DNA from 3 places in the Pseudoalteromonas sp. NZS71_1 genome. Region 1 is predicted to be linked to each of the others. Evidence: predicted binding sites of a transcription regulator. Region 1 holds the regulator's gene; each other region holds the start of a gene.
What was found. The regulator sigma-54, encoded in region 1, starts transcription at its own class of promoters, with help from an activator protein. The targets are predictions, from matches to a motif close to GTTGGCACGNNNNTNGNNT.

Region 1 (10,420 bases):
GCCGGCTAAGCCCAATAAACTATGCTCAGCATCTTCTCGGATTACGTCAACGATGTCATCGATAGTGACACGACCAAGGAGCTGATCGTTATCATCGACTACGGGGGCCGATATCCAATTATGACGTTCAAATAATTGCGCGACTTCACTTTCATCCATAGAGATTGGAATGGATTCACAATCTTCATCCATTAAATCACGAACAATTTTTTCTGGCGGGTTAGTTAATAATGTACTCAGCGATAAAGCGCCTATAAAGCAGTTATGCTTATCAACAACGTACAAGTCATCGGTACCTTCTGGTAACTCGCCGCGTAGCCTAATATATCTAAGTACAACATCGAGCGTAACGTCAGGGCGGATGGTCACCGTATCGGTGTTCATTAGCGCGCCAGCAGAACGCTCTTGATACGAAAGTGCTTGTGTTGCACGCTCACGGTCTTGAATGTCCATCGCGCTAACAACGTCTTTATAAACGGTGTCTGGCAGACTACGTAATACTTCACCTAAGTCATCGTGGCCCATATCTTCGGTTGCGGCTGCAATGTGCTTAGGTTCCATTTGGGCAATAATGCCTAAACGAACATCTTCTGAGAGTTCTTCAAGAACATCACCTTGCACATCAGGATCAACCAACTGCCAAAGGAGTCGGCGAATTTTATGTGGTGATGATTCTAATAATAATGCGGTATCACAAGGAGCTGTTTTTGCGAGCATGCGCCTAACTTGAACAAATTGACCACTATTGAGTGACTTAGTCACCTGTTTTAGTTGCTGTAGTGGGTAATCTTGTTCAAAAGCTTCAGGCATTGGCGTCCTTTATAAATTTTTATATTACTTTATGGGGAGAGGTGAGTTAACTGGCGTCACTAACCGTATTTATTTTATATATCTGTTTTAGTTGGGGCATTAGTAATGCGAGCATTATTTTTATAACTGTTTATTCTTGTTCATTAAAACGTTGTGCTATTAACTCTCCAACAGCATGTAAAGCTTGCTCAGAATCGGGGCCTTTACATACAACTTTTACTTCTTTGCCTTGGCTACTTTCAAGTAACATTAGTGCAAGTACGCTATCGCCTGCAGCTTCTTTGTCATCTTGAAATAATGTAATTGTCGCATCAAACTGCACTGCCAATTGGGCAAGCACGGTGGCTGCTCTGGCGTGCAATCCTAATTTGTTTTTTATTAAAAAAGTGTCTTCACAATGCATAACTTACTCTACCTAAGCTGAACAGGTGATTATTCAGCTATATTATTTTTCTTGTTCGCGATGGCGAATTTTAACATTGGGATGTGTCATTGCAAAACTTTCACCGATAGTTTGCGCTAAATATACAGAGCGATGTTGTCCGCCTGTACACCCAATAGCAATGGTTAAATAACTGCGGTTATTTCGCTCTAAGTGCGGTAACCATGTTTGTACAAATGTCTGAATTTGCCATGTGAATTTTTGCACTATGCTGTGATTGGCCAAATAATCTTTAACAGGTTGATCTAACCCATTTAAAGGTTTTAATTCAGGTTCCCAATGTGGATTGGGTAAAAAGCGTGCATCAAATACGTAATCTGCTTCTTTTGGTATACCGTATTTAAAACCAAACGATTCAAACGTGACAATCAGTTGCTTATCTTTTTTACCTAAAATCTTTTCACGAATAGATTCAGCAAGTTGATGAACGCTTAAATCAGTTGTATCTATCATAAAGTCGGCGCGGGTGATTAATACATCAAGTAATTCTTTTTCTTTTTTGATGGCTAAATCAAGAGGCAACGAGTCAATTGATAGTGGGTGTAATCTACGAGTTTCAGAAAAACGTTTGATCAATGTTTGATCGTCGCTATCTAAATAAAATAACGTAGGGTTTGCAAAGCCTGGCAAGTATTCAAGAATATCGTTAAATTCATCTTGTTGTTTAGGGATGTTCCGTACATCAATGCTAACAGCAATTTTATCGTAGCTATCAGACACACTGCGAACTAATGAAGGAAGCAAGTTAACTGGAATATTATCTACGCAATAATAACCTAAATCTTCTACAACGCGTAAAGCAACCGACTTTCCAGAACCAGAACGGCCGCTTATGATAATTAACTCCATTTAACACCCTTTATAAAACTATGATTGATTGACAATAACTTGGTAAAGCTCAGTATCTGATTTTGCACTGCGTAACTGTTTACAAAAATCTTTATTGTTTAGTTTATCAGCAATGGTTGCTAGAGTCTTTAAGTGCTGCTGGTTATCGCCATCTGGTACGATGAGTGCGACGAAAATATCAACAGGGCGATTATCGATTGCATCAAAATTTATTGGAGTTTCGCTAACGAGTACTAAAGCCAAAGGCTCTTCTGCACCGCTCATTCTTCCATGAGGAATGGCAATGCCACGCCCTATACCTGTACTACCCAATTTTTCTCTGCTCATTAAAGCATTAAGAATATCTTGTTGCGGTAAATACGGAAGTTTGTCGTGAGCAAGTTCGCTAATGAACTCTAAAATTCTTTTTTTGCTATTAAAAAGGACCGCAGCTTTGCTGCAGTCCTGGCATATAAGTGAGCTTAATTTCATCATATTAGTGTCGAGCAAGCTTCTCTTTGTGTTTAATTACTTGTCGATCGAGCTTGTCGATCAACGAGTCAATGGCGGCATACATATCTTGATGTTCTGTAGAGGCAAATAACTCAGCACCGCTTACGTGTATGGTGGCTTCTGCTTTTTGATTTAATTTTTCTACATCGAGAATGACATGAACATTATTAATATGATCAGAGTGTCTTTCTAGCTTCGCAAATTTGGTATTAATATAGTCTCTTAGTGAATCGGTTAATTCTACGTGACGACCAGTTAAGTTTAGTTGCATAAGCATTACCCTCTTTTTTTTGCGTCTTAAATCAAACTTTTACGTTGATTTGACGGTGGAATAGCCAGAGATTCGCGGTATTTTGCGATTGTACGTCTCGCTACTTTAATTCCTTGCTCAGCCAATATATCCGCTATTTTGCTATCACTCAATGGTTTTGCTGAGTTTTCTGCTGCGATTAATTTTCGGATAAGCGCACGGATTGCTGTAGATGAACATTCACCCCCGTTTTCGGTGCTTACATGGCTTGAGAAAAAATATTTAAGCTCAAATATACCACGGGGTGTGTGCATATACTTTTGGGTTGTTACGCGCGAAATTGTTGATTCGTGCATTTCTACCATTTCAGCAACATCATTTAAAACCATTGGTTTCATGGCTTCAGGACCGTGTTCAAAAAAGCCTTGTTGTTGCTTAACAATACAATTTGTTACTTTTAATAGCGTGTCGTTTCTACTTTCTAAGCTTTTAATAAACCATTTAGCTTCTTGTAAATGCGAGCGAATAAACTGGCTGTCACCACTGGATTTTACAGTGCGAGACATTGCCGCGTATTGGCTATTAACACGAATTTTAGGCATGCTGTCTGGGTTTAACTCAACAACCCAGCGGCCTTTAATTTTTTTAACTGACACATCAGGAATAACATACTCAGATTCTTCTCTTACAATAGTATCTGCAGGTTTAGGGCTAAGAGTATGTATTAATGTCATTACTTCTTTAAGCTCTTCTTCTTTGAGCTTAGTTTTCTTCATTAATGTACGATAGTCACGAGCAGCTAATAAATCAATATGCTCGGTTAAAATCATTTTTGTTTCATTAATGTAAGGTGTTTCTTTGTCAAACTGGTTAAGCTGAATACACAAACACTCTTGTAAACTACGTGCAGCAATACCAACAGGATCAAACAGTTGGATGCGTTTTAATACAGCTTCAATTTCATCAAGTTCGACTTCGTTATCATCTTCGTTTTCTTGATTAAAGCTTTCTAAAATCTCTTCGCAGCTTAGTGTTAAAATACCTGAATCATCGACGGCTTCTACAATCGCAATAGCAATAGCTTCGTCTGTAGGGCTAAATGGCGTTAGTTGTAACTGCCACATTAAATACTCATGGAGCGTTTCAGTAGAGGCGCCTTGGTATATTGATTCGTCTTCAGGCATCGGACCCGATGATGATGCTGGGGCGGCACTCATGTACTCATCCCAACTAACATCCATAGCCATGTCGTCACTTAGCGTGTCTTTTGCAAGTGCTTCACCACTATCTTGTTCGTATTCGCTTGGAGCATCATCGGCAGATGCGCTAACAGTTATGTCATCTGTATCTGCTTTTTGCTCGTTTTTACCTGCAGCGTCTTCTGAATAGTCTGCTTCTTCAACCTCTAATAGCGGGTTGCTGTCGAGAGCTTCTTGTATTTCTTGCTGGAGATCCAATGTACTGAGTTGCAACAAACGAATAGCTTGTTGCAGCTGTGGAGTCATTGTAAGTTGCTGGCCCATGCGCAGCTGTAGTGATTGCCTCATGTATCTCTAACAATCCTTTTATGTTGTTATAATTAATACTAGCAGATGCTTAAAGACATGGCGTAAATGTTACAGCCTAAATTGCTCGCCTAAGTAAACATCGCGTACTGTTTTATCATTTAATACGTGTTCTGGAGTACCTGATGCAATCAGCTCCCCATGAGAAACAATGTAGGCTTTTTCACAAACATCAAGGGTTTCTCTTACGTTATGATCGGTAATTAATACACCAATCCCACGATTTTTAAGATGTTCTATTATTTTCTTTATATCTAATACCGAAATAGGGTCAACACCTGCAAATGGTTCATCCAGTAATATAAATTTAGGATCTGCTGCCAGCGCACGTGCTATTTCAACACGACGACGTTCGCCTCCTGACAATGCCATACCTTGGCTATCACGAATGTGTTGTATGCTAAATTCATCTAATAATTTATCGAGAGTGTCTTCTCTAGCTTGTTTATTTAACTCTTTGCGCGTTTCTAAAATGGCCATTAAGTTTTGATAAACAGTCAGCTTTCTGAATATTGAAGACTCTTGCGGTAAGTAGCCAATGCCTAATCTAGCACGACTATGCATAGGTAAAAGAGTAATATCGTTATCGTCTATCGATATTTTACCTTTGTCGCTAGGTACAAGTCCTACTATCATATAAAACGTGGTGGTTTTACCTGCGCCGTTAGGGCCAAGTAAGCCAACAATACTGCCAGCTTTGACTTCAAGGCCGACGTTTTTTACAACTTCACGGCCTTTATAGCTCTTTGCTAATAGCTCTGCTTTTAATGTGCTCATGGTTGACCTTTGTCGCTTTTTTTACTTTTTTTAGTCTCGATTGGCACTAAAATTGTGTGAACGCGGTCAGTTGAGTTTTCATCTTTTTCGGCACTGATTAGCTGCTGCTCTATATCGTAGGTAATGCTTTTAGCATTTATTTTTTGTCCCGCTTGCGATACTTGTGCATTACCAACAAGCGTTAAAAAACGCTTAGATACATCATAACGTACTTCGTCAGCACTGGCGCTCATAGTCGTGCCATCTGATTGCTTCTCTTCAAAGTGCGCAGGGCTACCTGTAGCAATTAATAATTGTTTATTATCGCCAAGTTCATCGCGTTTATGTACTTCTAAGCGGTCGGCTGTGATACGGCGGTTACCGTGAATAATTTCAACGTTTTTCTCAAAAATTCCGACATTAGCTTTTAATTGACCTTCTTGCTTATCGGCGCTTATTGAAATTTGATTTGCAGCCGGTTGCGTGTTTTGCTCTGCAGCACTACTATTAAACGCTAGTATAAGTGTAGGAATAATAAGTGATTTTAATATTTTATTGGTCATAATATATGGTTCGCGTATGGTTAATTAGTTTTATCACTTCGGTTTTTAAGTCGGCTTCTAGGCCTTTACCAGTGATTTTTAAATTGGGCCCAGTGATGATAACGGGTTGCTCCGAACGCATTGTTAATAGCTTTATATCTACTTGAATATTATCAGCATTGATTTTGTCTATCATGGCGTTATCGGTTAAGTTTTTGGCAACCACATTGCCTTCTAAAATTAATTGTTTGTCTTCATATAATGTTGCTTCGTCTGCATTTATTTGCCACGTTTGCTTTTCGTTATATAAAGTAAAAATAGGTTTTTCAAAAAACGTAAAACCTAATTGTTGATATAGCTCCATTTTAGCCGCAGTGACTTTGTGGCTAATTTTACCTTGTTCGTCATAGGCTGTTTGTTTGAGTTCTATGGCTATGTAATCAGGCTTGGCAATAACTTCAGGCTCAGTCTGAGGCACAATATTTGTTTGTGTAAAATAAGGGTACCAAAGCCAAACCATACAGCTAATGAATAAAACGCTTAATATTATGCGCGCTGCATTCATGAACTAGTGCCTTGTGTAGTCAATGCTTTACCATTTTCAAGCATAAGTAAGTCGGTGAGCTCTCTTACTGCACCAAAGCCGCCAGGCATTTGCGTTACATAGTGTGATAAACGTTTAATAAGTGGATGGGCATCATTTACTGCAACAGCAAAGCCGACTAATTCCATAACGGGCATGTCAGGACCATCATCACCGATATAAGCAATTTGTTCATCGCTAAGGTTGAGTTTGTCTTTTAGCTCTTGATAGGCAATGAGCTTATTTTCTTGGCCTTGATAAATATGCTGTACGGTTAAGCTGCTCATACGTTGTTGCACTATTTGTGAATGACGACCAGTAATTACAGCCACTTCAAAGCCACTGTTTATAAGCGCTTTAATGCCAAAACCATCTTTTGTATTAAATGCTTTTAGCTCTTCACCTTGATTACCAAGATAAATACGGCCATCAGAAAATACACCATCAATATCGCATATAAGTAGCTTTACTTTTTTAGCGCGTGCTTTTGCATCATCGCTCAGCGGTTGATAGAGTTCTTCAAATTGCATTTATAACACTCCTGCTTTTAATAGGTCTTGCATGTTTAATGCGCCAATAGGTTGGTTTTTATCATTGACGACGATTAAGCCATTTATACGTTTGTGTTCCATAATATTAAGCGCTTCAGCAGCCAAAATATCTTGTGTAGCCGTAGTACATGACTTAGTCATAACAACATCTATTTGTGTTGTATGAATATCAATTCTTTGCTCTAAAATACGACGCAAATCGCCATCGGTAAATAATCCCACGAGCTGCTGATTTTCATCAACAATGGCTGTCATACCTAAACCTTTAGCAGACATTTCAATGAGGGCGTCTTTAACTGTTTGTGAAACGCTAATAATAGGTGTATTTGCGCCGCTGTGCATAACATCTTTTAAAGTAAGTAATAAACGCTTGCCTAAACTACCACCTGGGTGAGATAGCGCGAAGTCATCAGCTGTAAACCCGCGAGCTTCTAATAATGCAACTGCCATGGCATCGCCCATCGCAAGCGTTGCAGTGGTACTTGATGTAGGAGCTAGACCCAATGAACAGGCTTCTTTTTCTACTTTAATACACACATGTACATTAGCAAGGGTCGCCATGGTTGATTGCGTATTGCCAGTCATCGATATCATTTTGGCACCAAGTCGTTTTAAAACCGGAATGATATTTAAAACTTCGCTGGTCTCCCCTGAATTAGAAATAAGCATAACCACGTCATTTTTAGTGATCATCCCTAAATCACCATGACTTGCTTCACCAGGGTGAACAAAAAATGCTGGACTGCCAGTGCTTGCAAGGGTTGCCGCTATTTTATTGCCAATATGACCTGATTTACCCATACCAATGACAATAATACGGCCTTCGCAGTCGTACATTAATTGGCACGCGTTATGAAAATTTTCATCTACATATTGTGCAATATCACTAAGTGCTTGGCGCTCAACATCTAAAACGCGAAGGCCTTGTTCAATAAAATTTAGCGTTGCCATCATTTACCCTACTTGACTAAAAATATACCCTTGGTAACCCAAAAACGCTATTAGCAATAAGCCGCCTTCTACTCTATTGATACGTTGGGTACCTCTAAAGTTCAATGACATAATAATAAGAGCAAGTGTTGCGCCAATCATAATTAATACGTCTCGGCTTACTAATGATGGATCAATGGCTGAAGGGTTAATAATACCGGCAAGTGGTAATACCGCTAGAATATTAAATATGTTTGAGCCAACAATATTACCTAGTGCTAAATCATCTTCATTTTTAAGTACACCTGCAACCGAAGCGGCAAGTTCAGGCAAACTAGTACCGATAGCAATAATTGTTAAGCCAATGACTAAGTCGCTTAAGCCGAAGTATTTAGCAATATCGACAGCCGAACCTATTAAAAAATGAGAGCTAACAGGTAGGAGTATCATGCCGACAACTAACCAAAATACCGCTTTTTTCGTAGGTACATCGTTTGGTACATCGTCGCAGGCTTCTGAGACAAATGGGTCATCTTGGTTTTTTGCACGCATAGATACAATAATTAACCCACCGATGAATACGATAAAGCCAACCAAAAGTGCAACACCTTCATTAAATGAAAAGTAGTTATCTGAGAACACATACCAAGTAGCTAAAGATACGAGCATCACTAATGGCATTTCACGTTTTAATGTACTTGATGAAACTGAAAGAGGGCGAAATAGAGCAGTGATACCTAACACAAGTAAAATGTTTGTAATATTAGAGCCAACAGCATTGCCAACCGCTGTGTCGGTTTTATTAGCCAGAGCGGCAGAGGCTGAAACCATCATTTCGGGTGCTGAAGAGCCCATAGCTACCACGGTTAAACCAACAATAAGTGTAGGTACACCAAAGTTTTTAGCAAGAGCCGCAGCGCCATAAACAAACCTGTCTGCACTCCAAACAAGAGCTGCAAAACCAAGAATTAAAATAACAAACGAGGTAACCATTGTGTTAAGCCAGTTATACAAAATACGGATGGCGCGAATAGTAACAAAAGCCAAGATGAAAGTATAAATAAAAGAGTAAGGTCAACTAGGTAACAATGCTGCTTTTAAACAGCTAATTTAAAAATTTAAGCCGGGGTTAAGCTGTTTTGAGCGAGTCTTATAATCCTTTTCATGGGTGTATTACAAAATCTTACGAATTGTTTTTTCCATCTTTGACAAAAAAGCTTTAAAATAGGTGCACTAGTGAACATTTTTATGGAGAGCGACTTGTCGCAATCAATAGTAGAAGTCAAGGATGTTAGCTTTTCGAGAGGCAATAGAACTATATATAAAAATATGAGTTTTAGCGTTCCTAAAGGTAAAATTACTGCGATCATGGGGCCAAGCGGAATTGGCAAAACCACTATGTTGCGTTTAATTGGTGGTCAGCTTAAACCAGATTCAGGTGATATTTTATTTGAAGGTGGCAGCATTCCTAAAATGTCTCGTAAAGAGTTATACGAAGCACGTACTAAAATGAGCATGCTTTTTCAAAGTGGTGCGCTGTTTACTGATATGTCGGTATTTGACAATATTGCGTTTCCTATAAGAGAGCACACAAAGCTAAGTGAAGACCTTATCCGATTAGTTGTATTAATGAAATTGCAAGCGGTTGGGCTACGTGGCGCTAAAGATTTAATGCCCTCTGAGTTATCGGGCGGTATGGCAAGACGTGCTGCACTTGCGCGCGCTATAGCACTTGATCCAGAGCTAATCATGTACGATGAACCATTTGCAGGACAAGATCCTATTTCGATGGGCGTATTGGTTAAGCTAATTAAGTCGCTTAACGAAGTATTGAGTTTATCGTCTTTAATTGTGACACACGATGTGACAGAGGTAATGAGTATTGCCGATCACGTTATAATTATCGCCGATCAAGGTGTAATTGGTTGTGGTACTCCTGATGAAATGCGCAATCATGAATCTCCTTTAGTTCAACAGTTTTTAAAAGGCTTGTCGGATGGTCCGGTACCATTTCATTTTCCGGCTCAAGCTTATGCAGATGAACTACTTGGAGAAAAAGCATAATGTTGGATTTATTTCAAAAGCTAGGGCATAAAACGCTAGGACGTTTTGCGGCTCTTGGCCGTTCGGCTTATATGCTGTTTAGTGCGCTTGCGCATGTTCCTAATTTTAAAAAAGGCACACCGTTACTTGTTCGCCAACTTTATATGGTGGGTTCGCAATCGTTACTGATTATTATGGTGTCGGGTTTGTTTATCGGCATGGTGTTGGCTCTACAAGGTTACACCGTATTAGTTGGTTATGGCGCTGAGGATAGTTTAGGGCCGTTAGTGGCACTGAGTTTATTGCGAGAACTGGGCCCGGTTGTTACTGCATTACTGTTTGCAGGACGCGCAGGTAGCGCATTGACTGCTGAAATTGGCTTAATGAAAGCAACAGAGCAACTTTCATCACTTGAGATGATGGCAATCGATCCGCTAAAACGTATTATTGCACCACGCTTTTGGGCGGGTTTTATAAGCATGCCATTGCTTGCATTGATATTTTCAGCCGTAGCAATCATAGGCGCTCATTTAGTGGGTGTAGATTGGCTGGGGGTTGATACAGGTAGTTTTTGGTCAATCATGCAATCACAAGTGTCGTTTCAGCA
Region 2 (10,420 bases), on a different contig from region 1:
AAATTGCGGTACTTGAAAACGTACCACAAAACTTTGTGACAGGCTCATTTACTGAGGTTAATGCAAAAGAAGTTTTATTTAGTGATGGTGCGGTATATAGATTCGAAAATTCAGAATTTGTACTGCACAAACAACTTAGTGTAAGTATTAATGGCGAGCATTTAATTGCTGTTGATATTAATAACGACGGCTTAGATGAAGTGATTAATGGGCAAAGTTGGTACAGCATAGAAATGCTAAGCCCAAGCACTGAAAGCATTTTATGGACAGCCCAAAGCGACTTAGATATTGATAAAGTAATAGTTGCAGACATCGATAATGATGGTACCGATGATTTAGTTTACGGCGATGGTCAGTGGGGAAGTTTATACGCGCTTTCACTCACAACAGGTGTTGAGTTTTGGAGTATTAATAATCCAGAGCATGGTGTGTCGGGCATTGTTGTAGATGACCTTAACGGTGATGGTAAGCAAAATATTGCTTGGGGCTCAGGTTATTCTTCGTCAGGTGAAGATGGTTTTTATATTCACAACACGGATGACAAAACTCAACAGTGGGCTAAAGGCATTAAGTACTACTCAAATAAAGCGTTAGCACTTGCTGATATTAATAACAACGGAAGCTTAGATATACTTTATTCCGAGCGTGACAGTAACGCTTTGCATATAGTAGATACACAAACTAATGAAAAAATACTTACAAATATAAGCGTTAATAACGATTGGGATAATAATAATTTAGTTACTACTGCTCAGCTGTTTGATGATGGTAAGAATTATATTATTGCTGGCAGCTCTGCTATATACGATGCGAATGTACAGGTGTTTTCACCTGAAACGGGTGAAGAGCTATTTCAAACATATCTTGGCGACGGAGACTACATTAGTACCTTAACAACGTTAGATATTAATAATGATGGCAAGCTAGAAATAATAGTAGGTAATGGTGCTGAGCATACAGGAAGTGAAGGTACCTTTTTTAAAGTATTAAATGGGCAAACTGGAGAGTTATTAAAAACATCGCCTCGCTTAGGATTTTATTGGGGCGGCATGAGTTCAATAGTAACTGGAAGCTTTCTTAATAACGAAAATATAGATGTGGTTGGTCTCGTTAGTGATTACCTCATTAGTTATGACTACTCTGAAAACACTATATCTAAAGTTGCTTTGGAGCAAAGCTTTAACGGTTTGGTTAACACTGTTATTAATGGAGAAGAAACTTTAGTTGCATCTACCTATAACGGCTCACTTTACAAAGTGGCATTAAATGGGCAGACAACATTAATTAGTGAAGTGTGCCAAAACACTTTAAATAATATTGTGTCTGTAAGAGCTGGATTTGTGCAGTATTCGTGTTCTGATCAGTTTGGTGAATATAACCTAGATAACAATGTGGTTTCATACACTGCTAAGCGTAAGAATAATGACAGTTGGTTAGCAACTTCTACGTATAATAATGTTGATTATACCTTGTTGGCAGGTCAGTCATTGGAGGTGTTTTCTAATCAAGTTGCTGAGCCTTTAGCTAAGCCTGAAGCTTTAAGCTACTCTGATCATGTTTTAAAAAGCATACAAATAGACTTACCTGTATCAGATGATATTGATTATGTAGTTTTAAATAAGAGACCAACTCTGGGTAGGGTCGAGTTTACCGACAGACAGGCGGGTCTATTAACTTATATACCATCGGGCGCTGTAGGCATTGACGAGCTTAGTTACTACACAGTAAAAGATCGTTCACGTTCAGCGTTATCAAGCTTAACGTTAGAGCTAAAAAATACAGCACCTACAGCAAATAATATGACACTGCAAACTCATTGGAATACACCGCTTAACTTTAATTTAGAAGGTATGGATGAAGACGCAGAGCCATTAATATTTCAAATTAAAAATTCGCCTGCTCATGGGCAAATTCAGTTAATGGACTCTGCTTTAGGTAGCGTGACCTTTTCACCAAGTGGTGACTCGGTTGAGCCAGTATCAGTTAGCTTTACAGTGAAAGATTCTTTAGTTGAATCAGAGCTTCATAATGTTGTTATTGAACTGACAAATACAGCTCCACAAGCTCAAAATGTAACATATAACACCTCTTATAAGAGTGAAGTGAATGGTCGCTTTTCAGCATTAGATAGCGACAACGATACACTTGAATTTGAAGTGGTAACAGAGCCAAATTCAGGAACTTTAACATTTGAGCCTGATACTGGATTGTTTAAACTAACTCCTACGAGCGAATCCGATCATGTAGTAACGTTTAGCTATGTAGCTAAAGATAAATTTGATAGTTCTGCAGTTCAAACTGTGACTATAAACGTTGAAGGTAAGCAAGCTGCTACGGTAGCGACTCCTTCATCTGATTCAGGCTCTAGCTCAGGTGGCAGTATTTATTACTTACTTACGCTGCTATCAGTGGTTTTATTTGGTAGACGCCGTTTTAATTAGTAGTTAAAAGCTTATTTACACTATCTAAAACCGCCAAATGGCGGTTTTTTATTTATTAATAATCTTTTTAAACTCAACGATTTATTGCTTACTTTTGTCATAGGTGTTCGTATAACCCTACACTTTGCTAATAACGATGTGGTTACTTAATACGATTTTTGCTTAAATATATTGTAAGTTTTAACTTGGATGTTTTTAGGCTTTTATTTAGGGCTGTTTATCTTTCGAGGTTTAACATGCACTGCCCCGAGGATTCTGCATAGGGGCAATTTACGCTTTGTTGTTTACAAACCTCCCGCCGCGATTAAATCTCCCCTAGATTGAGTGAACTTCAATCTAAAAAGGTCAGCAGGGCCTAGTTATAATACTAATAATCAGACGTTAATATTTTCAATGTGGTTTAAACGTTCTAATAATTAGTATTTTTATAAAATAGATCTAAGTGGTAGGCTAAAAGTAGCAAGTATAAAATAGTAAGTAATTAAAAATAGTTCTCGCGCAACAAGGAACCCTCCTGTAAAGCGCTTTGCCAAGGAGTTTAGTATGATCACGCTTACCATTAATGGTAATAAACATGAGTTTTCTGGCGATCCGTCAACGCCAGTATTATGGTATCTCCGAGACGAATTGAATTTAACTGGGCCTAAATTTGGCTGTGGTATGGCTCAGTGCGGTGCGTGTACGGTGCATATAGATGGGGTAGCTCAGCGCTCGTGTGTATTGCCTGTAGCGGCAGTAGCGGGTCTTTCAATTACAACAATTGAAGGGTTAAGCGAGCAGGGCGACCATCCAGTACAACAAGCATGGGTTGAGCATAAAGTACCGCAGTGTGGTTTTTGCCAGTGCGGCCAAATGATGCAAGCTGCAAGCTTATTAGCTGCAAATCCAAACCCAAGCGATGATGAAATAGTAAGTAATATGTCGGGCAATATTTGCCGTTGTGGTACATATCCGCGCATTCATAAAGCAATTAAATCAGCCGCTAAAACTATTGCGGGCGTGCAGTATTTTGACCCAAATGAGCAAGGGGAAGAAGTATGAGCCAAGATAATAAATATTTTGATTTAAACCGCCGTCAATTTTTAAAAACCAGTGCAATAGGTGCGTTGGTACTCGGTACTTATTTTGTAGGCAGTGCGCCAAGAGCGATTGCTGGTGTGTTAGAACAGCCATCTGAGCTGGCAAAGCGCGCAAACTTATTTATTGCACTGCGACCTGACGGCATGGTTGAAATAACCTGCCATCGCTCTGAAATGGGTCAGCAAATTCGCACCGCGATTGCACAAATAGTTGCCGATGAAATGGAAGCCGCATGGGATAAGGTTATTGTTATTCAGGGTAAGGGCGACCCTAAATACGGCGATCAAAATACCGATGGCTCGCGCAGTATTCGCTACAACATGCAGCGCCTGCGTGAAATGGGCGCAAGTGTACGTTACATGATGCAGCATGCTGCCGCTAAGTATTGGAACGTTGATCCACAAACCTGTACTGCTAATCAACACGTTGTTACACACAGCTCAGGTAAATCGCTTACTTATAAAGATTTAATCGACTTAGCGCTTACAATAACGCCACCAGAAGCTGACAAACTAACACTTAAAACACGCAAAGAATGGCGTTACATTAATACCGGCATGGCGCACATAGATTTAGCCGATTTAGTAACAGGTAAAGCTATATTTGCAGCCGATGTACGCGAACCACAAGCGCTGGTGGCTATAATTGAACGCCCGCCGGTAGTAGGCGGTGTTGTTAAGTCATTTGATGCCAGTGCTACAAAAGCGATAAACGGCGTTATAGATGTTATTGAAATACCTGCACCAAAAGGCGCACCGCAGTTTCAGCCAAAAGGCGGCATTGCGATTATAGCTAAAAACACATGGGCTGCATGGCAAGGGCGTAAAGCATTAAAAGTCGTGTGGGATGATGGCAAAAATGGCGATTACAATTCAGAAGAATTTAAAAAGTCATTACTAAAAACAGTACAAACTCCACAGGCAAACATACGTGATAAAGGCGATGCCATGGGCGTGTTGGCTAAATCGAGCAATAAATTGGTAGCTGATTATTACGCACCGCACCTTGCTCAAGCACCAATGGAGCCGCCTTGTGCAACAGCTATGTACAACAAAGACAGTGTTGATATATGGGCTGCTACGCAAAATCCACAAGCCGATATGAAAACAGTGGCTGCAATGCTTGGCATGGATGAGAGCAAAATTAATGTTCACGTTACCATGTTAGGAGGCGGTTTTGGGCGTAAGTCAAAACCTGACTTTTCAGCAGAAGCAGCTTACCTTTCAATGAAAGTAGGCAAGCCTATTCGTGTGCAATGGACGCGTGAAGACGACATACAACATGGTTTTTACCATGCAGTTTCGGCTCAGCACATTGAAGCATCGCTAGATAAAAATGGCGCTATAGAATCTTATTTACACCGCACCGCGTTTTCACCGATCACCTCTACCTTTTCAGAAGGGGCGACTACGCCAGGAAGCTTTGAACTGCGCTTAGGATTTACCGATAATCCTATTAACACACCTAATATGAAGTTAGAAAACGGTGATGCGCAAGCCAAAGCACGAATTGGTTGGATGCGTTCTGTATCAAATATTTTTCATGCCTTTGCTATTCAGTCATTTATTGGCGAAGCAGCGCACAAAGCCGGTCGCGACCAAAAAGACTATTTACTAGACACGATAGGTCCGAGTCGCATTGTTGATGTAACCGAGCAAAATGCCACATACGATAATTACGGTGGCGATAAAGCGGTTTATCCTCTAGATATTGGCAGACTGCGCCATGTTATTGAAAAAGTAGCTGACATGAGTAAATGGGGGCGAGAGCTTCCTAAAGGTCGAGGTTTAGGCATAGCAGCACATAGAAGCTTTTTAACTTATGTAGCTACGGTAGTTGAGGTAGAAGTGTCGGATGCTGGCGATTTAAAAGTGATTAAATCGTGGGTTGCCATTGACGCGGGTACTGTTGTAAACACCGACACCGTGAAAAACCAAACCCAAGGTGGCTCTATTTATGGGATTACAACTGCAATCAGCGATGGTATTACCTTTGATAAAGGGCGCGTACAGCAAAGTAATTTTCATGATTATCGCGTACCGCGTATGAGCGACGCACCTCTTGAGATTGAAGTTGAAATTGTACAAAGTGATGCACCACCAGCAGGAGTAGGCGAGCCGTCTACACCAGTTTATGCGCCAGCATTATGTAATGCTATTTTTGCAGCGTGCGGAAAGCGTATTAGGCAGTTACCGATTGGTAACCAATTAAAAGCGTAGCTAAATAACCTACAGCTTAAACAAAAAAAACCGCCAAATGGCGGTTTTTTTAAAAGCGGTTAACGCGGTTTAACGACCTTTTTCAAACTCATCAACTTCACGCTCTGCTTCTTCTTTAGATTTACCGTATTGCTGCTGGATTTTACCAACTAGCTCTGTACGGCTACCTTCAATTTTATCTAAATCGTCGTTGGTAAGATCGCCCCATTTTTGTTGAGCCTTACCTTTAAGTTCTTTCCAATTACCTTCGATACGATCGCTGTTCATAAGTTTATCCTTACTTTAGGTTAGTGAATTAACTGTCAGTTATAAAGTAGCAAGCCTTGTACCAATGAATAATAATGATTTTATTATTTTTATTATCAGTTGGTTATATTTTTATGTTGAGCGATTTTGTTTTTAATATTGCGCTTTTTATTAAAAAATATACATAGCAGCCTGTAATTATTGCTGACATAAATTAGGCCGCTTTGATGTAACTCATTCTTAAATTTTTGTTTTAAGCTAATATGCAGGTATTAAACAAAGTAGTTAACCTGAGTGAGTTATGAATACAAAAACGTGTGAATACGGAGTGGATGACTGCTCATACAAAATGGCAGGTGAGTTAGCAGGTATTACACAATTGGTGAATGCGTTTTACGACAATATGGACGCTTTAAAAGAGGCTGAACATATAAGGAGTATGCATTCAAAAGACTTATTGGCATCGCGTAAAAAACTTGCTTACTTTTTGTCGGGCTGGTTAGGTGGTCCTAAATTATACGCTGAACATTTTGGCAGTATTAACATTCCTCAAGCGCACAAACATTTACATGTAGGAATTGAGCAAAGTGATGCATGGCTTTTATGCATGCAAAAAGCGGTTGATGGGCAACCTTACGAAGCACCATTTAAAATTTACTTAATGCAGCAATTACGAGTGCCTGCAGATCGAATTAGAATGGTGTCGGGTAGTTAATAGCAATTATTAATAAACATCTACCGCGGTGTCGCTGCGGTTTTTTGTTACAATGCCTGCAAAGCAATTTAGGGTAAATAGCTGTGCTGCCGGTTCAAGACATATATCAACAACTCGTTACTACATTACAAAGTAATCCTATTACGTTATTACAAGCGCCGCCTGGTGCGGGTAAATCTACGTGGTTGCCGCTGCAACTAATGCGCGATGGGTATTTTAAACGTATTGTAATGCTAGAGCCTCGCCGTTTAGCTGCTCGTAATATTGCCAGCTACCTAGCAAAGTGCCAAAACGAAAGTGTTGGGCAAAGTGTGGGCTTGCGGATTAGGGGTGAGAGTAAAGTAAGTGCTAATACGCGCCTCGAAATAGTCACCGAAGGCATGCTAACGCGCATGCTGCAAAACGACCCCGAATTAAGCGATATTGATTTACTGATATTTGATGAATTTCATGAGCGTTCAATTGCAGCCGATACCTCACTTGCCTTTGCGCTCGAGACCCAAAGTGCGCTGCGTGAAGATTTAACCATTATGCTTATGTCGGCAACTCTTGATACTGAGCGTTATACAGCGTTTTTTGACTGCCCTGTAATTCAATCAAGCGGTCGCAGCTACCCAATAGACGAAATATACATACCCATAAAAGATGAAAGCCGTTGGCTTGATGCAATTCCTACCATAATAAAACAAGCACTTAATGAGCAAACAGGTAGCGCATTGGTATTTTTACCTGGGCAATTTGAAATACTACGCGTGCAACAAGCACTTAGCGATTTACCCAGTAACTGCATAGTAGCAACGCTATTTGGCGAGCAAGATAAAGCCAATCAGCAAGCTGCTATTGCTCCTGCACCAAACGGCATGCGCAAAGTAGTGCTTACTACAAATGTAGCCGAAACCAGTTTAACTATTGAAGGCATACGCATTGTAATTGACAGCGGCAAGCGCCGTGCAGCGACCTTTAATTTAAAAACAGGGGTTACTGAGCTCACAACACAAAGTATATCGCGCTCCTCTGCTGTGCAGCGAGCAGGACGTGCAGGGCGAATAGAGCCGGGCATTGTTTATCGAATTGGCTCAAAGCAAACCTTTGAGCGACGTAATAGCCACGACAATCCCGAAATACTCACATCAGACATAAGCCAACTTATGCTTGAGGCAAAGCAGTGGGGAGCCAGTATTGATGAGCTAACCCTACTTGATAAGCCTACTGAGCAACAATGCGAGCAAGCAAGTAACCTGCTCAACATGCTAGAAGCTATTGATAGCAAGGGTAAGCTCACACCGCTTGGCAGTAAAATGTTAGGTTTTGGTGCTGATATTCGTTTGGCGCATATGCTACTAAAAGCACAAATACTTGATGACCAACTCCCTGGTATTTTTAGGCTCGCTATTTATTTAGTGGCATTACTTGAGAGCCGAGTAAACAGTGCAAACGAGTTGAGTTTAGCGTTGCATAGCCAACAGCAACGTCCGCATCCGGTATTTAAACAGCAGTTAAAATATTGGCAAAGCCGCTTAAAAGTAAAAGACGAAAACAGCGAATTAAATACGCATTATATTAGTTTGCTAGTGGCATTGGCGTACCCAGATCGCATCGCTAAAAAACGCGGTAATGGTTACCTACTTGCCAATGGTGCAGGTGCTGAGTTAAATGCCGATTACTGGCACAACGACGATTACTTAGCTATAGCAACCATGGGCGGGCACAAAGGAGGGCGTATATTTGCAGCCACCGCGCTTAACCCATTTGAGTTACAAGAATTTTTACCGCATTTATTTAGTGAACTTACTCGCTGTGAGTTTGACGAAAAATCAGCACGTTTTATTCATCAAGATGAAGTAAAGCTCGGGGCTATAACGCTCAGCAGCCAGCCTAGTAAACAAAAACTAGATAAGAGCGAGCGCGCTAAAGCGTGGCTAAACTTATTTGCTAAACACGGTTTTGCATTATTTAACGAGCAACCTGATGCGCAGCAATTGCTGATACGTATGAGTCTAGCAAGTAAGTTATTACCCGATAAATTTCCACAAATAAATGAGCAACAACTCATTCAAAATGCAGCGCAGTGGCTAGGTGTGTTTTTAGAAGATATTAAAACGCTCACGCAGCTTAAAAAGTTTAACTACTTTGAAGCATTACAAAACTGTTTTGATTGGCAACAACAAACCGCGTTAAAAGCACTGTTACCACTGCGCTTAACGGTGCCAAGTGGCTCAAATATAAAAATAGAATACCAGCTTGATGGCCCCGCAAAGCTAAGCGTGCGTATGCAAGAAGTTTACGGCTTGACCAGTACGCCTATGCTTGCCAACGGTAAACTGCCACTGCTTATGGAGTTGTTATCGCCAGGTAAACGCTCACTGCAACTTACTCAAGATTTAGCGCACTTTTGGGCTAGCAGTTACCGCGATGTGCAAAAGGAAATGAAAGGTCGTTACCCTAAGCATTTTTGGCCAGACGACCCTGCCAACAGCGTTGCAACCAACAGAGTAAAGAGCAAAATGTAGGTGTTAGTACTTAAAACTATTTGTTTTATTGTTGAACATATTAATATAGTGTTCCTATAAATGAATCAATATTTTTAACTACAGGGAATAAGTGATGAAGCTACTTTTAACGTTAGGTTTGGCTCTAGTAACTGCTTTTTCGGCTTATGCTGAAAAGCCACTCGACTTAAATGCGTTTGCGCAGCAGTACTATAAAACAATGACCGCCACACAAGCACCTAACGCAGGTGCTAAAGAGCTTGAGGCTTACCTTGCATTGTTAACCGATGATATTGGCAATCAGCATATTCCGTATCAACCGGATGACTCACGTACTCCAGATGGTAAAAAGCAGATGCGCAAAGGTATGAGTTTTTACTTAGGTGCGCACACATTGTTTGAAAGCACACTGCTTAATACATTTGTGTTTAACGATACAGGCTTTGCTATTCGTTATAAAAACTATGTAAAAGGTATTCATCCGCAAAATAAGCAGCCAATAGAGTACACCTCCACAATGATGGAAGTGATTGAAATTGAAAACGGCAAAGTGGCGATGATCCGCAAGTATCACGAATAAACGAATAAACGAATAACTAATAAAACAAATAAGGATATATATGAAACATTTACTTATCGCATTATCAATATTAATGCTTAGTGCATGCGTTAGCACAAAAAATGATTTTAGATTTGATGGCTCCACACCAGAGACAACTCAAGTTGGAGTTAATAAAGTTTTAAAAGCATTAAAGCCTCAAGATTCAATGCGTTTTTTAGGCGCCTTAATCGCAATTCAATTTTCTGACGTGCAAAGTTTAGACGATATTATGGGCGACCCGACCATGATGGGGGAAATGAATTACTTTATTATTGGCAAAAAAATAGATGGTTTAAATTATTACGAAGTACTGGAGCTTGCGAGTTCGTCTCCATCAAAAGTTGAATTTTCTGTAGTGGAATAATTTCAGCTTTTTGTACTACTTTAAATATGTAATACCAATCCGCAATAATACTTAATCATTTTGCGGGGCTAAACGTGTCGCTACCTGCGTTAAAAAATTCTCATTTAGAACAACTAAATAGCGAATTTTTTGCCTAGCTATCAACACGTTTTTCCGCCCTCAAAATAGACCACTTAATTAAGCGAATTGGTATAATTTTATGTCTATATTAAATATATTATTGAAAAGGCTAAAATTTTAACGCTATAAAATTTAATAGTAAGCT
Region 3 (10,420 bases), 360 kb from region 1:
CTTGCTCAGCATTAACTAATGCATCCACAATATCTGATACAGCTAAACCAGAGCCTAAACCATTGAACGAAATAGACATACTTACCTCTTAAATACTCAAAAATAAACTAACTTAGTATTAGTAATTAGAACTACTCATTAAACTGTTTGATCAATTAAAATACCAGCTGATTCAGATAATTTAGATACTAAGCTCAATACTTCCTCAGAAGGATATTGTTTAATAACTTCGCCACTGTTTTTATCAAGCACTTTAATTACATCGCGGCCTGAATCTTCATCAACTTTAAATTGCAAACTTCGGTTCATTTCGCCCATAAAGTCCTGCAATTGTTGCGCCATTTGTTCTAGCTGTTCGCGCTCTAACGGCTGAGCTTTTTCATCTTGGTTATTATTGTTATATTGATTTTGCTGTAACTTTTGTTGATTTTGTGCATCCACCTGCTTTACATCATCAACCGCTCGCTCAGTTAAAGAGTGAGCAGCTTGTCCTGTTTGCTTATTATCACCAGCAATGGGAACCGCTGATGTAGTAACCTCTGCGTTTGAAGTAATTGTATTCATAACAGATTCCTATTTTTCACTTAATTAAACCAACAATAGCTTAGTTTAAATTCTTAAACCACAAAAGGAGGTAGCTAAAGCCACCTCCTTTTTTACAACTAATACTGACTTTATGTACTAGCTTGCTACTATTAAGCTATTACTTTTAACTTATTAACCTAATAAGCTAAGTGCTGTTTGTGGTAACTGGTTCGCTTGCGACAAGATTGACGTACCTGCTTGTTGCAAGATTTGGTTCTTTGTCATCTCTGCAGTTTCAGTTGCAAAGTCTGTATCTTGAATACGGCTTCGTGATGCAGATACATTTTCAGAGATGTTAGCCAAATTACTAATAGTGTGGTCAAAACGGTTTTGAACCGCACCTAGACTAGCTCGCTGTGAATCAATACTTGCAATCGCGTTATCAATAATTGCTAATGCATCTTGTGAACCTTTCTGACTTGTAATATCAACATCTTCTACATTTACAAGTGTGCTTACTTCCTCTGTTGTCGCTACCGCAGCCAAAGTAGCAACACTTCCTGCAACGCTAAATACCTCTGAAGAATTTAGTTGTACGGTACCTGTTACAGCAGCACCACCACCTGCAGCCAGTGCAGTAGCTGTTGTGGTATCGTTGCCATCGTAAGATTGGCCTGTAAGTGTTATACCAACAGCTGAAGTTGAGCTACTTTCAGCTAAATCTGTTAACTCAATATCTGCACCAGTATTATTTGAAATTGTAAGTTCACCATTTTCAACTGTAGCTGTTACACCATGATCATCTGTTTTAGCATTTATGGCTTCAGCCATTGCTTGCTTATCACCTTCTGCAGTACCCGTCCCAACGTATGAAATAGTTGATTCTTTGCCAGCATCTAAGCCTGCGCCATCTAATTTAAAACTGATAGTCTCATCTAACTCACCTGGTGTACCGATATCAATGGTTGCCTCTGTTCTTGCTTGAGCAGATACACCTGTCGAGCTATTATAACTATTTATAGAATTTGCAATCTCTTCTGCTGTTGCCTCATCGGCAATAGTCACTGTTGCCTCTTCACGCCCTGAAATAGTATAAGTACCAGTACCAACTCCATTAGAGGTGCCCGTTGAAGTAGCTGCCTGCGTTTCACCCAAACCAGCTGTATCACCTTGAAGGTTAACTTGGTTAGTACCAATTTTGTTAGCAGCTACACTTGAAAGTGATACATTAATAGTTTCGTTAGCATTTGAACCAACTTGGAATGACTTAGAACCAAAGCTACCATTTAATAATTGCTGACCACCAAATGATGTCGTTTCAGCAATGCGTGTCATTTCAACTTGTAGAGCTGATACTTCTTTTTGTAATGCTTCACGATCTTCAGTTGAGTTTGAACCATTTGCAGATTGTAGCGCAAGTTCACGCATACGCTGTAAAATACTGGTTGATTCGCTCATCGCACCTTCAGCTGTTTGCGCCATTGAAATGCCGTTATTTGCATTACTTTGCGCTACTGATAAACCGTCGATTTGAGACGTTAAACGATTCGAAATTTGTAAACCAGCCGCATCATCTTTTGCGCTATTGATACGCATACCTGATGATAGACGTTCCATCGAAGTAGCTAGGTCAGAACCTGATTGAGATAAGTTACGCTGAGCGTTTAGTGAAGATACATTTGTATTTACTGAAATCATAATAGAACTCCTGATTACTTTCGTAATATTGCTGTTTAAGTTTAACCAAGAGCTGTCACAAATGTATGCTCAGCTCCTTACTGATTAAGTTAACGGCAGGAGGTTTATTATCTTTAGAAATAAATTGAGTTATTTAAAATAAAAAAGTTAACGCTTTGTTTTATAATAAAAATAATCACGAGCTAATAGGTATTAATTTGCTAATGTCAAATAAAAAAAACGCACTTCAAAAAAGTGCATTTTATATTCAATTATATATAAAATCAATAATTAACCGCCTAATAGACTAATTGCGGCTTGAGGTACTTGATTAGCTTGCGAGAGTATTGAAGTTCCCGCTTGTTGCAAAATTTGGTTTTTCGTCATTTGTGCTGTCTCTACCGCGAAGTCAGTATCTTGAATGCGACTACGTGATGCAGATACATTTTCAGCAATATTAGCAAGGTTACTAATTGTATGGCTAAAGCGATTTTGAACAGCACCCAAACCGGCACGTTGAGAATCAATATTAGCTATTGCTTTATCAATTACCGATAGTGCATCTTGAGAGCCTTTTTGGCTTGTAACGTCAATATCTGCTGCGTTCTCTAGAGAGCTTGTTACCTTTGTCGCAACTGCATCAACAAAAGTAGTAGCTGTTGTTGCAAATGTATCTGATGAATTTAATTGTATAGCACCGGCTATTCTGGCAGAAGCTAGAGTAGCACTACCTGTTGTGAGTGTAACAATATCACCAGCAGAGTCCTCATCATAACCTTGAGGTGTTATACTTAACCCTGAAGCAGCACCTCCTGTAAACTCAACAATCTCAATATCAGCACCAGTATTATTTGAAACAGATAAAACACCATTATCAAGTATTGCTGTAACACCGTGCTCGTCTGTTCTGCTATTAATAGCTTCAGCCATGGCTTGTTCGTCCCCTGTTGCTGTACCTGTAGCAACAAATGATACTTTTTCACCATTCAATTCAAAACTTACAGATTCACCCGCTGTTGTTTGAGTACCCGTAACATCCAGCTGTGCTTCTGTCCTTGCTTGAGCCTCAACACCAGTAGCACCCGTTACTTGGTTTATTAAATTAGCAGCTTCTTCAGCACTAGCGCCATTTGGGATAACAACAGTAGAGTCTTCCCTACCTGAAATAACCAAGTTACCATATGCAACTGTACTATCAGCTAACGTACTCCCAGTACCAGAAACTTCATTTACTTGACCAAAACCATCGACACCAGCTGCAGATTGCAGGTTAGTTTGATTTGCACCGATTTTTTCTGCTGCAACACTTGAAAGCGATACATTTATTGTTTCATTTGCGTTAGCGCCAACCTGAAATGTTTTACTACCGTAACTGCCATCTAATAATTGTTGTCCACCAAATGAGGTGGTATCGGCTATACGTGTCAATTCAACCTGTAAAGCTGATACTTCTTTTTGCAGCGCTTCACGATCTTCTGGTGAATTAGATCCGTTTGCTGATTGAAGTGCTAGTTCACGCATACGTTGTAAAATACTTGTTGATTCACTCATTGCACCTTCAGCTGTTTGCGCCATTGAAATACCATCATTAGCATTTCGCTGAGCAACGGCTAGGCCATTAATTTGTGACGTCAATCTGTTTGAAATTTGTAGACCTGCGGCATCATCTTTTGCGCTATTGATACGCATACCTGATGATAAACGCTCCATCGAAGTTGCTAAGCCTTCGCCTGATTTAGATAAGTTACGTTGTGCGTTTAGTGACGACACATTAGTATTTACTGTTAATGCCATTTTACCATCTCCTAGGTTTAAACAGAGTGTGGTTCAACACGATTTAACAGGAACCACTGTTCGATAATTTCTTATAATAAGAAAAGCATTTACTGTGCCAACTTTAATTTGCTTTTAAGCTATTGTTTTTAAATGGAAATATATAATTTATTGAATTGTAAATAAAGAGTGAAGTTGTTTAGAAAGGAGTGACAATTTTTTGCCGCTTTAAAGTGGGTAAAGCGGCAAAGTATTTCTTATTATAATCTGTTTATAATCTGCTTATAAGTAATCGAATAATGAGAGGTTAGTTAAACGGCCAAAAGTAGCTTGCGATGCTTGCAGTGCCGTTTCTTGTTTGGTTAGTTCGCTAATAGCTTCTGCCATATCAACTTCAACTAAGTTAGAGCGATTACTTTTATTTTGAATATCGAGCGCTAAGTTTGAATCACTTACTCTTTCAAGTGCGTTCATACGCCCACCTAAACTTGCTTGGGTAAACACAACTTGCTCACTCGCGTTTTGTAATTGCACTAGGCCATCAGCAAGTACTTGCTGAAAGTCATCACCTTCAAGTGTGCCATCGTTAAGGCCGGTAATAAGTGCTTGCAATGTGTTAAGTACGTTTTCTTTGCCTGGTTTTTCAAGGCTAAAATCGAGTTGACCTGGTGCTGTGCCTTCAAATTCAATCGTCATACCTGCAAAATCGATAGACTCATCAGTAACTTCACCTGTTACTGCAGGGATTAGTGCTGCGCCATCTCGGTATATTTCGTAAGTTTGTGGATCTGTTGCTGTAGCACCTGGGCTTACTAATACACTATATGTATTTGCTGTTGCTGAAGCTGTTGGGTCTGCGTTGTAATTTGCTTGATGAAACTTATCAAACTCAGCTTGGCCGTCAACATATACACTTGCCGCTGCAATAGAGCCTGAAACACTTGCCGTGTTAGATTCTACATTTAATCGCGCGTTAGTTTTTTCAAACGTATCAAAGCCGTTATCACTCGCTTTAATTGATACACCTTCAGCTATAGTTATTTGGTGCTGGCCCTGGTCGCCATTATAGGTGTACTCACCCGCTGCAGAATCAAACTGATACGGCTGCGTGCTGTCTTGGTATCCTGAAAATATGAATTTTCCGTCTTCTGATCGGGTGTTCATTAAGTTAGCTAGCGTTTGTTGAATGCCACTAAGTTCTGATGCAATCGATTTTAAATCGTCTTTAGTGTACGCACCATTACCTGCTTGAATAGTGAGCTCTTGCGCTTGTTGGATATTACTATTTATACTTTGTAATACGCTTTCTTCAGTTTCTAGCCTGCCGGTAAGCTGATCGATATTTTTAGTGTATTGCTCATTAGTTTGTATTTTATTTGAATACAACATAGCTTGCGAAATAGCAGCTGGCGCTTCTGAGGTGGTTAAATACTTTTCACCTGTTGTTACTCGCTCTTGAGCATTTGCAACACCTTGTTGGTTGTCGAGTATTTTATTTATGTTGTTTTGGTACATTAAATTATTTGATAAACGCATAATTACCTCGCCGCATTTAATAAGGTGTCAAAAATTTCTTGAGCTGCTGCTAAAACTTGTGCTGATGCTGAGTATGATTGCTGAAAACGCAGTAAATTTGCAGCTTCTTCATCAAGGTTTACACCCGATAGTGATTCGTACCATGCCTCAGACTGCTCTGCTAATGCATTAAACGCACTACCGCTTGTGATTGCTTGGCCAGTTATAACACCTATTTCACTGACTAATCCTGAATAAGCTTGGTTGAACGTTTTATGGTTGTCGGCCGTTGCTGTTGTTTCTACATTTAAACGGACTAACTCACCATTTTGTAAATCAGCTAATTTTAAACCATTACGGTTATCATCAAAGCCGCCTTCGTTAAACTCAAGTGTAAAGGTGTCGCCTGTTGCTGGTGTACCTTCTATATCAAAATCGAATCCGTAGGTATCAAATGGAGCACCCGCTTGCGATAACATTCCTTTTGCAGGAGGCGTAATAGTAAAAGTATTCGTTCCGCTATTATCAGTAATTTGATATTCGTTAGCATTACCTGTTTTAACAAGCGTTATTTCGCCGTTCGTTAAGCTTGGTGTTGAAGTAAATCCACCGGAGGTAACACTTGTTACTTCTCCCGCTGAAATAGCAGCGGTACCTATATTATTTAAATCGTTAGCAGTACGAATAGGCGATGCTAGTGCTAAATCTTCTGCGCGCCCTGTTGCAAGTGTAATACTTGAAGCAGCATCTGAATTAAGCTTTATTTGAAACTGATCACCCTCAACACCTGCCCCAGATACATTTACTTGAAGACCAAATGATTCGCCTGAGGTTATAGTCGATGAATCAATAACACCTGTCGATATATCAGCAAGTGAAGGCTGCCCTAACGGATCGCCTTTGTTATCTATAGGCTGAATACTTACTTCATTAGCATTAGCTGTATAAGTAATAATAAAGTCACTGGCAGGTAATTCACTGCCTTTACCGGGCTCTACCGTTGCAGTCATACCGGCAGTACCCGTGTTAGCTTGATACGCATAAGCGCCAACGGTAGGTATATTAAAAATATTACCCCCTAGCTGGCCCGTTGCATCCATACCCAATTTGTTTTGTTCGTTAAATGCATCAGCTATCGCTAAGCCCATTTGGCCAATTTGGTTTTGCGCAGGGACTAATATGTCATCTCTAAAAGCAAGTAAGCCGCCAATTTTGCCTTTAAGCTTACTTACATCAACTTCAAGCGGCACTGCTTTGCCACCATTAACGTCAAGCGTGAATTCTTTAAAATTAGGATCAGGGTCGCCCGTCATCGAAAATAAGTTAAATGCGCCATTTTGCATAACAACCGCTTCGCCTGTGCCCATAAAAACGAGTTTTTCGCCATTTGGACCATCAAGCGTTTCTATGTCTATTAGCTCTGATAAGTCGCGTATTGCTTTATCGCGTTCGTTATATGTAGAGCTGGCATCTGCGGCGTTATTAGTGCCATTAACTGCGGCAATATTTTGATTTAGCGTGCTAATACTTTGAATGAGTGAGTTTGCTTCATCTGAAAATATTTCGAGCTGCTCGTTCACTACACTTTTTTGATCAAGCACGATGCCCGAAAGCCTATCCATTTGATCAATTAAGCTTTGCGCATCTGTCATTACTAATGAGCGGGCAACTGTAGATGACGGTTGATTTAGAGCTTCTTGCACGTTATTAAATAAAGAGTTAATACCAGTCGAAAGGTTGTTCGACTCTTCAGAAAAAATAGTATCAACTCGATTAGCCTCAGTAATAAACTGATCGAAAAACGATTTATTAGAGGTGTCACGATTTAGCTGTGACTGAGCAAACTCGTTTAGTAATCGGTATGTTTCGCCCCGCCCCACTTGGTTATCAACCATAGTAGTAAACTCTGTACGCTCGCGCACATAGCCTACGGTATTTACATTGGCGATATTTTTACTTGTCGTTTGCAATAGCTCCGAGCTTGCTCTAACCCCAGAACTGGCAATGTTTAATAAATTAAACGACATGTTACTCTACTCCTTGGCGGATCACGTTTGCCGCAATGTCTTTTAGCTGACTGCTATTGAGTACTTTTTTTATTTTGCTGGCATAATTTGGATCGGTTGCATAACCTGCTTTTTGTAATGAATCTAAAAAGTCATTTGGTTTTGCTGTATTTTGTAATGCTTCTTTGTAGCGTGGGTTTTGCGTTAAAAAATCAACGAAGTCGTTCACGCTATCTTTAATTGAATCGTAGGCTCTAAAGCTGGCTTGTTTTTTAACGGGTGTGCCTTGCTCAAATTCAAGCGTTACTTTGCTTGCTTTGTCGCCTTCCCAGCTTTTATCTGACTTAATATTAAATAAGTTATTTGAGCTGCCACCGTCACTTTTATTAATAATGTGTTTACCCCAACCGGTTTCAAGTGCCGCTTGTGCAACCATTACCGCTGGGTTTAAACCAATTTTTTGCGCTGCAGTTTTAGCGTGTTCCCACACTGAACTTACAAACTCTTCTGCATTTTTAAATGTTGGGCTATCGGTTTTAGACTCTGCAGTATTAACCTTAGGCTCAGCAATATCGGCTTTAGTGTTATTAACGATAAGATCGGGTTGCTTATTTTTTTGCTCATGAGGAAGAGCTGATCCGACTTGCGTATCGCTGAAAATATCGTTGGTTGTTCTAAGCACCGAGCCCGGCATAAAGTTTTTAGACTCAGGCGATAACTGCTGAACAATTAAATCGGCAAGGCCTAACGAGCCATTTGATGAAAGCTCTGTAGAAAGTTGCTGATCGTGCATTTCTTCAAAAAACTTTACGCCACTTGAATTAAATGGACTGTCTTTATCTTCAAATGCTTCGTTAGCTTTGCGCATTCCTTTGAGCAACATTTGCGTAAAAATAGCTTCAAATTGTGCGGCCGCTTTTTTGAGCGCAGCTTTGGAAGCATCAGTTGATGCATCGCCACTCGTTAAGGCTTCTTTACGAAGTGAATCTAAGTTGCCTAAATCAAAAAAGTTTTGTTTATCGAGGTGATTAGTTTCCATCGGCTTTTTGACACAAAATGAATAATGTAGTTAAAAATGCAAAAATTGAGCCACTACCGATAAAACAAGGAAGATAAAAATAATAAACTTGAGTTGTTGTAAATAAAAGAGCTCTAGATCTTTGTTTAATAGATATAGAGCTTTGAGTGACACGTTACTTGCTTGAGTTTTTAAATAACGATCAACTGACCATTAATTGCGCCCGCTTCTTTTAGCGCTTCTAAAATAGCCATTAAGTCACCAGGCGCTGCGCCTACTTCGTTAATTGCGCGAACTAAATCGTCAAGACTTACCCCAGGGTTAAATACAAAAGCACGAGAGTCGTCTTGGTTCACATCAATAATGCTTTGCTGCGTGACAACTGTATCACCGTTTGCTAGCGGATTTGGCTGCACTACATTTTGCTGCTCAGCAATGGTGACTGTTAAACCGCCATGGGTCACTGCAGCAGGCTGTAGGGTTACATTTTTACCAATAACAATAGTACCTGTACGCGAGTTAACTATAATTTTAGCGGCCATGTCAGCTGGCTTAAATTCTAAGTTTTCGAGTGTCGATAAGTACGATACACGCTGGGATGCATCGCGTGGTGCTATGACACGAATAGAAACAGAATCAATTGCCTGCGCACTATTTGGGCCGACTAAGTCATTAATTGTTTTTTCTAGGCGTTTTGCCGTTGTAAAGTCTGGGCGGTTTAAGTTGAAGGTAATGTAATCGCCTTGCATAAACGGGCTTTCTACGGTGCGCTCAACTGTTGCGCCATTGGGAATTCGTCCAACTGTAGGAGTATTAATTACGACTCTACTTCCATCAAGGCCCTCTACGCCTAGGCCTCCCACAATTAAACTACCTTGTGCAATTGCATACACGTTACCGTCTACACCCTTTAAAAAAGTTTGTAATAAAGTGCCACCACGTAAACTGCCTGCACTACCAATGGAAGAAACCGTAATATCTATTGTTTGCCCGGGCTTTCTAAATGCGGGTAATTCTGCATGCACAGCAACAGCTGCAACATTTTTAATTTTAGGACTTTGAGTTGAAGGTAGCGTAATACCAAAGCTGTTCAACATGCCTCTAAAACTTTGTTGTGTGTATGAGTTTTGCTCGCCTGTGCCCGGCAAGCCAACCACTAAGCCATAACCAACTAATTGGTTAGAGCGTACGCCTTCAACCATAGACACATCTTTTATGCGCTCAGCACTGGCAGTAAACTGCCAACCTAATAACACAACTAAACATAAAGCTTTAAGGCTATTCATGTTGTTACCCTCTAAAATGGAAACAGCGAACTGCTAAAGAAACGTGTAAGCCAACCAGGACTTTGCGCTTCTTGCGTTTGCCCTTTACCTGAGTATTGAATACGTGCATTAGCAATGCGGTTTGATTCAACCGTATTATCGGCGCTTACGTCTTGAGGGCGTACTAGCCCTTCTAAACGAATAAACTCTTCGCCGGTATTAAGCGTTAGCCATTTTTCGCCGCGTATAACTAAATTACCGTTAGGTAAAACGCGCATTACATTAACCGAAATATCGCCTACTAAGCTGTTTGATTGGTTTGATTTTGAATCGCCCGTAAATGACGAATCGCTACCAATACCAAACTGAATACTATCGCCACCTATATTTACAGGTAGCCCACCTAAGCCAATCACTGGGTCTAAGCTTGCGTCGGTTTCTTTGTCTGTTTCTGTTTTAGCGGCTTTTGTTGCTTGAGTAGACTCTTGCAATTTAACCGTAATTATATCGCCAGTACGTAGCGCTTTTTTATCAGAATATAAGTCGTTTGATGTATGAGTATTAAACAATGAACCTGTGGCTACCAGCGGCTCTAAAATAGGCTCGGGGTACATAGGTGCGTAGTAAGGGTCGTCCTGCAC

Region 2: the regulator sigma-54 is predicted to act here: its motif matches at 6,055-6,073, upstream of I6F43_RS06075 (CsbD family protein).
Region 3: the regulator sigma-54 is predicted to act here: its motif matches at 8,572-8,590, upstream of flgJ (flagellar assembly peptidoglycan hydrolase FlgJ).

Annotation. Positions count from the first base shown of each region.
Region 1 covers NZ_JADYXM010000002.1:472,964-483,383, reverse strand. The annotation lists gene mgtE (magnesium transporter) at 1-810, opposite strand, end outside; gene I6F43_RS05100 (HPr family phosphocarrier protein) at 941-1,213, opposite strand; gene rapZ (RNase adapter RapZ) at 1,256-2,101, opposite strand; gene ptsN (PTS IIA-like nitrogen regulatory protein PtsN) at 2,120-2,572, opposite strand; gene hpf (ribosome hibernation promoting factor) at 2,577-2,864, opposite strand; gene I6F43_RS05080 (RNA polymerase factor sigma-54) at 2,891-4,390, opposite strand; gene lptB (LPS export ABC transporter ATP-binding protein) at 4,460-5,185, opposite strand; gene lptA (lipopolysaccharide transport periplasmic protein LptA) at 5,182-5,727, opposite strand; gene lptC (LPS export ABC transporter periplasmic protein LptC) at 5,717-6,271, opposite strand; gene kdsC (3-deoxy-manno-octulosonate-8-phosphatase KdsC) at 6,268-6,819, opposite strand; gene I6F43_RS05055 (KpsF/GutQ family sugar-phosphate isomerase) at 6,820-7,791, opposite strand; gene I6F43_RS05050 (calcium/sodium antiporter) at 7,795-8,763, opposite strand; gene I6F43_RS05045 (ATP-binding cassette domain-containing protein) at 9,019-9,834, shown strand; gene mlaE (lipid asymmetry maintenance ABC transporter permease subunit MlaE) at 9,834-10,420, shown strand, end outside.
Region 2 covers NZ_JADYXM010000003.1:158,901-169,320, forward strand. The annotation lists gene I6F43_RS06060 (Ig-like domain-containing protein) at 1-2,441, shown strand, start outside; gene I6F43_RS06065 ((2Fe-2S)-binding protein) at 2,985-3,482, shown strand; gene I6F43_RS06070 (xanthine dehydrogenase family protein molybdopterin-binding subunit) at 3,479-5,740, shown strand; gene I6F43_RS06075 (CsbD family protein) at 5,810-6,007, opposite strand; gene I6F43_RS06080 (group II truncated hemoglobin) at 6,288-6,701, shown strand; gene hrpB (ATP-dependent helicase HrpB) at 6,785-9,211, shown strand; gene I6F43_RS06090 (nuclear transport factor 2 family protein) at 9,306-9,770, shown strand; gene I6F43_RS06095 (DUF6694 family lipoprotein) at 9,811-10,155, shown strand.
Region 3 covers NZ_JADYXM010000002.1:116,352-126,771, forward strand. The annotation lists gene fliD (flagellar filament capping protein FliD) at 1-79, opposite strand, end outside; gene I6F43_RS03490 (flagellar protein FlaG) at 139-564, opposite strand; gene I6F43_RS20315 (flagellin) at 718-1,356, opposite strand; partial or broken gene I6F43_RS20320 (flagellin N-terminal helical domain-containing protein) at 1,816-2,223, opposite strand; gene I6F43_RS20230 (flagellin) at 2,494-3,996, opposite strand; gene flgL (flagellar hook-associated protein FlgL) at 4,258-5,511, opposite strand; gene flgK (flagellar hook-associated protein FlgK) at 5,514-7,517, opposite strand; gene flgJ (flagellar assembly peptidoglycan hydrolase FlgJ) at 7,519-8,535, opposite strand; gene I6F43_RS03520 (flagellar basal body P-ring protein FlgI) at 8,706-9,800, opposite strand; gene flgH (flagellar basal body L-ring protein FlgH) at 9,812-10,420, opposite strand, start outside.